One region of the Pararhizobium capsulatum DSM 1112 genome, then DNA from elsewhere that is predicted to be linked to it. Evidence: predicted binding sites of a transcription regulator. Region 1 holds the regulator's gene; the other holds the start of a gene.
The links. The regulator LexA, encoded in region 1, represses DNA repair genes until DNA is damaged. The targets are predictions, from matches to a motif close to TGTTCNNNNTGTGTTCNG.
Positions count from the first base shown of each region.

Region 2: the regulator LexA is predicted to act here: its motif matches at 1,412-1,429, upstream of QO002_RS15420 (ribonuclease T2 family protein).

Region 1 covers NZ_JAUSVF010000001.1:2,637,738-2,641,146, forward strand. Annotated here, with positions in the region: gene QO002_RS12870 (DEAD/DEAH box helicase) at 1-816, shown strand, start outside; gene QO002_RS12875 (hypothetical protein) at 947-1,081, opposite strand; gene QO002_RS12880 (hypothetical protein) at 1,290-1,508, shown strand; gene lexA (transcriptional repressor LexA) at 1,652-2,356, shown strand; tRNA gene QO002_RS12890 (tRNA-Cys) at 2,481-2,554, shown strand; gene QO002_RS12895 (hypothetical protein) at 2,884-3,144, shown strand; gene QO002_RS12900 (flavin reductase) at 3,318-3,409, opposite strand, start outside.
Region 2 covers NZ_JAUSVF010000001.1:3,173,870-3,177,278, forward strand. Annotated here, with positions in the region: gene ettA (energy-dependent translational throttle protein EttA) at 1-496, opposite strand, end outside; gene QO002_RS15420 (ribonuclease T2 family protein) at 585-1,394, opposite strand; gene QO002_RS15425 (alpha/beta fold hydrolase) at 1,607-2,548, shown strand; gene QO002_RS15430 (DMT family transporter) at 2,556-3,409, shown strand, end outside.

The sequences.
Region 1 (3,409 bases):
GACCTCATCGGTGCACAGCAGGAGCTGAAGAACGCGATCATCTTCTGCAATCGCAAGGTTGATGTCGCCGATCTCTTCCGCTCTCTCGAACGTCACGGCTTTTCGGTCGGCGCGTTGCATGGCGACATGGATCAGCGCTCGCGCACCACGATGCTGGCAAACTTCAAGGATGGCGGCATCAAGCTGCTGGTCGCATCGGACGTTGCTGCTCGCGGCCTCGATATCCCCGATGTCAGCCACGTCTTCAATTTCGATGTGCCGATCCATGCGGAAGACTATGTGCACCGAATCGGTCGCACCGGTCGTGCCGGTCGCTCAGGCGCCGCCTTCACGCTGGTGACCAAGCGGGACACCAAGTTCACCGACGCCATCGAAAAGCTGATCGATCTGAAGATCGAATGGCTGAATGGCGACCTTTCGGCCCTTCCGGCGCCGATGGAAAGTTTCGACAACGGCAAGTCCGACCGCAGCAAATCGGATCGTGGTCGGGATCGTGATGGCAAGCGTGGCCGGCGGAACGACACCGATAGAGGCGCGTCCAGTCACAAATCGGACACCAAATCAGACGATATTGCGATCGCAAGCGAAGCAGTGACGACAACAAAGGCGGAACCCGTGAGAACAGAACGTAAGGCAGAAACCAAGCCGCAGAATAGCCAGCGCAATGGCAATCGGAATGCTTCTGCGCCGTATCCTGCCAATGATGACAACCGCGACCGTCGCAACCGCTACCGCCGCGACCATGACGATGGCCCGACGCCCGTTGGCTTTGGTGACGACATTCCGGCCTTCATGCTGATCGCGGGCAAGGCCTGATCCGTCAACGCTTGACGCTTTTTATTTGCAAGCCGCCTTCACTTTTCGTGCAGGCGGCTTGTTTCGTATCCGGCTACCGATCACCGGGTGACGGACGTCGCCGACCGAATGTATTTGGTCTTGAAGGGCGTTAACCGCCGACAATGACGAGCGCAGTGGTGAGCGGCGCAGACGCGGCGTGGGTCCACAGCTGGTAGCCAACCACGGTGCCCAGGATGGCTGACCAGATTGCAAAATCTCCGAAGCGAAAAAGGGGCTCTCTCATCGTCGTTCTCCCGAAGGGCTTTGTGACGTTCTTGATGGGAATATCGCCCCTATCGTTCACCGTTTAAAGATCGAAACCAGTGAACACTGCTTCCAGAATTGAACAATCAACTCGTTCGGGTAGAGTTGCAAAACGGTGACGCGTGTCGAAAATCGTGGTAGAATCCAATCATGAACCCGCGGCAATGCAGTTGTTACGGAGGATCGCTATGCATTACAGCCTTCAGTTCTTCACATGGACGCCAAAGCAGGGCGTTCATCAGGTCGGCTCTGCCGTGGAAGTGAACGCGATTAGCCCGAAGCTGGCAGCGACAACGCTTCTTGGCGTGCGCCTTGACGAAGCAGGTGCTGCTCGAAAGCTTGCTGTTCGCGTCTGGAGCGACAGCGACGACTGCAAGGCCGATTGCGCCTGCTACTATTATCATTGAGCGGCCAAACGGACAGCAGCGACAACGCCGCATTTTTTTCATGTGCCTTTCCGGAATTCACGTGGTTTTAAGCACTTGCGGAACACAAATGGAACATATAGTGTCTGTTCTTGATTTGTTTCGCAATTCCGGAGTGAAATGTCATGCTGACCCGCAAGCAACAGGAACTGCTGCTTTTCATTCATGAGCGCATGAAGGAATCCGGCGTGCCGCCGTCCTTCGACGAAATGAAGGATGCCCTGGATCTTGCGTCCAAATCGGGCATCCACCGTTTGATCACAGCCTTGGAAGAACGTGGGTTCATTCGCCGGCTTCCGAACAGGGCGCGTGCGCTCGAAGTGATCAAGCTGCCGGAGGCCTATTCGCCAAGTCTTCAGCCCAAGCGCGGCTTTTCTCCCAGCGTCATCCAGGGGAGCCGGGATGTAGCGCCGCCCCCCGCCAAAGCTCGCCCGCCGGAAACCAACTCCGTCAATGTGCCTGTGATGGGACGAATCGCGGCGGGTGTCCCGATCTCCGCTATCCAGAACAACACGCATGATATCTCCGTACCATTCGAAATGATCGGTGCCGGCGAGCATTACGCTCTGGAAGTGCGCGGCGATTCGATGATCGAAGCAGGTATCCTCGACGGCGATACCGTCATCATCCGCAACGCTAACACCGCCAGCCCCGGTGAGATCGTTGTGGCCCTCGTCGATGATGAAGAGGCGACGCTGAAGCGCTTTCGTCGCAAGGGTGCTTCTATCGCCCTGGAGGCCGCAAATCCGGCTTATGAAACGAGGATCTTCGGCCCGGACCGGGTGAAAATCCAGGGCAAGCTCGTCGGCCTCATTCGCAAGTATCATTGAGGCGCTCCGGCGTTCGCGCCTCAATCAAAGACGGGAAAAATCACAGCATTCGCGGATATTCCCCTTGCGATTTGTCTAGGATGATTCTAAACGCTCGCAACGGCCCGAGTGATCGGACCTGAGAGGCCTCGTGGCGGAGTGGTGACGCAGAGGACTGCAAATCCTTGTACCCCGGTTCAATTCCGGGCGAGGCCTCCAAATTTTTCCCGCCACGAAAACAAGTGCTTACGGCTGCATTTTTGCGGTTAAGTACTGGGTGGCTCAACATCAACATATTTTCGTTGCGAAAAACCTCTGCCGTCTGCGCTCCCAGTCGCGCTTGAGGCTTTGCATAGCCTGTAAATTTTGAAACTCGAGGATGCACCCTCCGCTTTTAACGTGCACTCCAAAACCAAGTCCGCACTCGTTCGAACTCTTTTCCTGCACGCCAGGCCCCTCCGCAACTTCTGTTGTTCATCGCCTGGGAGGAACCTTTGCCAGTCTGTCCCGTTGCCCTCTCAGTTCGACCGTGAGAAGGAGTTTGAGCGATGGCGACCCATTTGGATGAACGGGGCGACAGGGTTTCGAGCGTAGACGAAGATAGAACAGTCAAGGCGACCACAAACGAGGCGCGGCAGGGCGGACTGGGAAAACCTGTTTTTATCGTACTGATCTGCGGGTTGCTTTTGGCTATTGTCGCGTGGGCGGGTGCGGAACTGTTCGGTGAGAGCACCGATAATGACGCTTCAACCCGGACCCAGCAGACCACTCCGATGACACCCGCGGAAACTGGCGTCTCCAACAGCTAGGCCACGACTACCTCGCCGAGCAACGAAGCGCAGCAACCGGCACCTGTCGACAAGGATCCAACGCCGCAGACCGGCTCCGGTGATTAACGGCCCGTGAGGGCGTCAAACTAGACGGCGCGGCTTAGACCTATGGTATGCCCGTGTTTTAACGGGTGCTCAAATATCGCTGTCGCTTAAACCGAGCGGTAGCCTCTGTTGAGATAGACAAGTGCTTCCCTGGCCTCAGCAGTCTGCATCGCGACTACTTTGCCAAACAGCACCATAT
Region 2 (3,409 bases), 540 kb from region 1:
CGAGACGACGACGTTCACCACCCGAAAGCGACGTGACGTCGGCATCACCTGGCGGGCAGCGCAGTGCATCCATGGCCATTTCGACCTGGCTTTCCAGATCCCAGAGGTTCTGGCCGTCGATGATGTCCTGTAGCCTGGCGCCTTCCTCGGCGGTCTCGTCGGAATAGTTCATCATCAGTTCGTTGTAGCGCTCGAGGATCGCCGTCTTGTCGGCAACGCCTTCCATGACGTTTTCAAGCGCCGTCTTGTTCGGGTCGAGCTGTGGCTCCTGGGCCAGATAGCCGACGGTCGCGCCTTCGGCGACCCAGGCTTCGCCGGTATATTCCTTGTCGAGGCCTGCCATGATGCGCAGCACGGTCGACTTACCGGCGCCGTTCGGGCCGAGGATACCGATCTTGGCGTCCGGGTAGAAGGACAGGCTCACATTATCGAGAACCTTCTTCGCGCCGTAGGACTTGCTCAGTCCGGACATGTGATAAATGAATTGACGTGCCATGAAGCTGCTCCGACGGAATAGGATTTTGCCCGCTATGTAGGCGAATTATCCCTGCGGAGCAATGTCGAAACCGGCAGAGAACGCTGCTTTACGGGCGACCTGCACGATAGACGATGCCGCTCGTGCATTTGCCATGGGTAGCGTCGGCCGCAAGGATCAGACGTGACAGCTCCGCACGCGTGTCGGTAGCGTTCGTAACCGCAGTTCCGCCAGCCGCATCGACCGCGACGGGTTTTTCGCCATCACCAAGCCCGAAGGTGAGGCCGGTTACCACTGTTGTTTCTCCGGCCTTTGCACACTGCATGCGCACACGCGCTCCAGCCCCTGGCCCGAAAGCCACGTCGACAGCCTGTCGAACCTCCTGCTCCGTTATCCGCTCACCCAGCTTCTCGTTGAAAAGCACCCCTACAGCCGAGCTGTTCAAGACCTCAAGATAGCGCAGCTGCACATCGAAATAGGCCTCGGCCGTCGAGGTATAGCATTGACCGCTGCGAACCCATTGATGCCTGTCAAAACCCGGCTGGACACCCGGCATTACCCGCGCGAGCGTAACCGCCGTCTTTTCCGCAAGCTCGAGTTTCGGCAACTCCAGCCATTTCTTCTTCCCATCCTGCGCCCTGACGGCAGCATCGACGCCGCAATAGGTTTTTCCGACCGGCCAGAGCCCGTGAAGCGTGAAATGCGTGGCATCGAAGCGGTCAGGCGTCTGCCCCTTGCATTCGGGCCGCTCTGGCTGGGTATCGCAAAATCCCGGCAGCCAGCTGACCGCGAAGACGACCTTCGTTCGGCCGGCAGAATTTTCTTTTTCCACCGGTTGCGCCGCCAATACCGCCGAAGCGCCCAAAAACAGGGCAAGAACCGGCATAAGACGCACCAATACCTTCAAAACCACCATCATCGCTTCCCCTCGCATACATGAACAAAACGTGATCATTAACCAACATAAGCGGGAAAAATACAACCCTGAATCGATATAACCGCACAAATTTTCTGAGGTGATGCGCAACAGTCAACAACAGGGCATTGCTTTCGCCCGGCAAATCTCTTTGATATCGATGACAAGATTTGCCGGCGCGATTGCATTGCAGCCGGAAGAATGCGGGGGGCTTGATGTTTCAGGAGGTGAAGGCGCTGCAAAGCCCGACGGGCGCAACGCTTGCCTGGCGATCCGAGCCCGCTGTGGGTCCGGAAATGAGCATCCTCCAGATCAGCCATGGCCTTGCAGAGCATTCCGCACGCTACGGCCGGTTCGCGCATTTCATGAGCCAGCGAGGCTTCCACGTCTACGCCCACGATCACCGCGGCCATGGCGTGACCCAATCTTCCGATGCGCCCTTTGGTCGCTATGCCGGGAGCGGCGGCCCGGAAAAGGTGGTCGAAGATGTCCGCGCGGTAACCGAGATGGCCAAGGCATTGCATCCGGGTCTTCCGGTGATTCTCTTCGGCCACTCAATGGGCGGGCTTATCGCGCTCAATGCTGCCGAAACGCATCCGACACTCTATGACGGACTGGCTGTCTGGAATTCGAACTTCAACCCAGGCCTCGCCGGCCGCGCAGGCCAGTTCATATTGAAGGTCGAGCGGATGCTGAAGGGATCGGACGTGCCAAGCGCGATCCTGCCACCCCTCACCTTTTCCACCTGGGCAAAGGCCATTCCCAACCACAAAACCCAATCCGACTGGCTATCGCGGGATGATCGGGAAGTTGCCGCCTATATTGCCGATCCGCTCTGCGGCTTCGACACCAGTGTCTCCCTGTGGATCGACCTGTTTGCGTTGACCTATGGCGGCGCCAGCAGCGAGCGCCTGCGGCGCCTGCCGAGCGCCCTCCCTATCCATCTCGTCGGCGGTGGCCAGGACCCCGCAACCAACGGCGCGCGCGAAACCAGCTGGTTCGCGCAACGTATGAAGCGCTATGGTCTTACCAATGTGACGACACGCATTTATCCGGAAATGCGCCACGAAACCCTCAATGAGATCGGCCGCGAGGTTCCGATGCGGGATTTTGCGAACTGGAGCACCGCCGTTGTCGATACCCGGCGCAAGGCATAGGCGGATCATGGGGAAGCCTATATCCGGCAGCGCTGCCGATAACAGCGACGTTTCGTTCGGCCTGACCTTGATGGCGATCGCGGTGCTCATCGCCCCGTTGATCGACATCTTCTCCAAGCTCGCCATCGCAACGATACCCTCGGGTCAGATCACCGCGATCCGTTTTACCCTGCAGGTGCTGTTCATCCTGCCGGTCGTCGCCCTGCGCGGCGCCTTGTTCGACCTCACCTGGAAGAAGACGGCGCTTCACGCGCTCCGCGGCGTACTTCTGGTCGCAACCATGCTGTCGTTCATCACGACACTGAAAGTCATGGAGGTGGCGGACGCCATCGCCATCTTCTTCGTCGAACCGATCATCCTGACCATTCTCGGCAGCATTTTCTTGAAGGAAACCATCGGCTGGCGTCGCTACACCGCCTGCGGCGTCGGCTTCTTCGGCGCCATGCTGGTCGTCCAGCCAAGCATGCAGGAAGTCGGGCTGATCGCGCTGCTGCCGATCGTCTCCGCCTTCACGCTGGCCGTCTTCCTGCTGGTGACAAGACTTGTGGCGCAGAGTGAAGACCCATGGTCGATGCAGTTTCATGCCGGCATTTGGGGCGCGCTGTTCTCTGCCGCCCTGCTCTATTTCGGCGAAGGAACAGGCTCAGACGTATTCGACCCCGTCGTTCCGGATGCCCTTTCCCTTGTCTACGTGCTGGGTGTCGGCGTCGCAGCGACGATCTCGGGCGTATTGGGTGTCTATGCCTATCGCGCAGCGCCGGCCTCCGTACTGGCGCCGTTGCAATATCTGGAGATCGTCTCGGCAACCCTCTTCGGCTGGCTGGTCTTCAATGACCTGCCGGACGCGCTGAAATGGCTGGG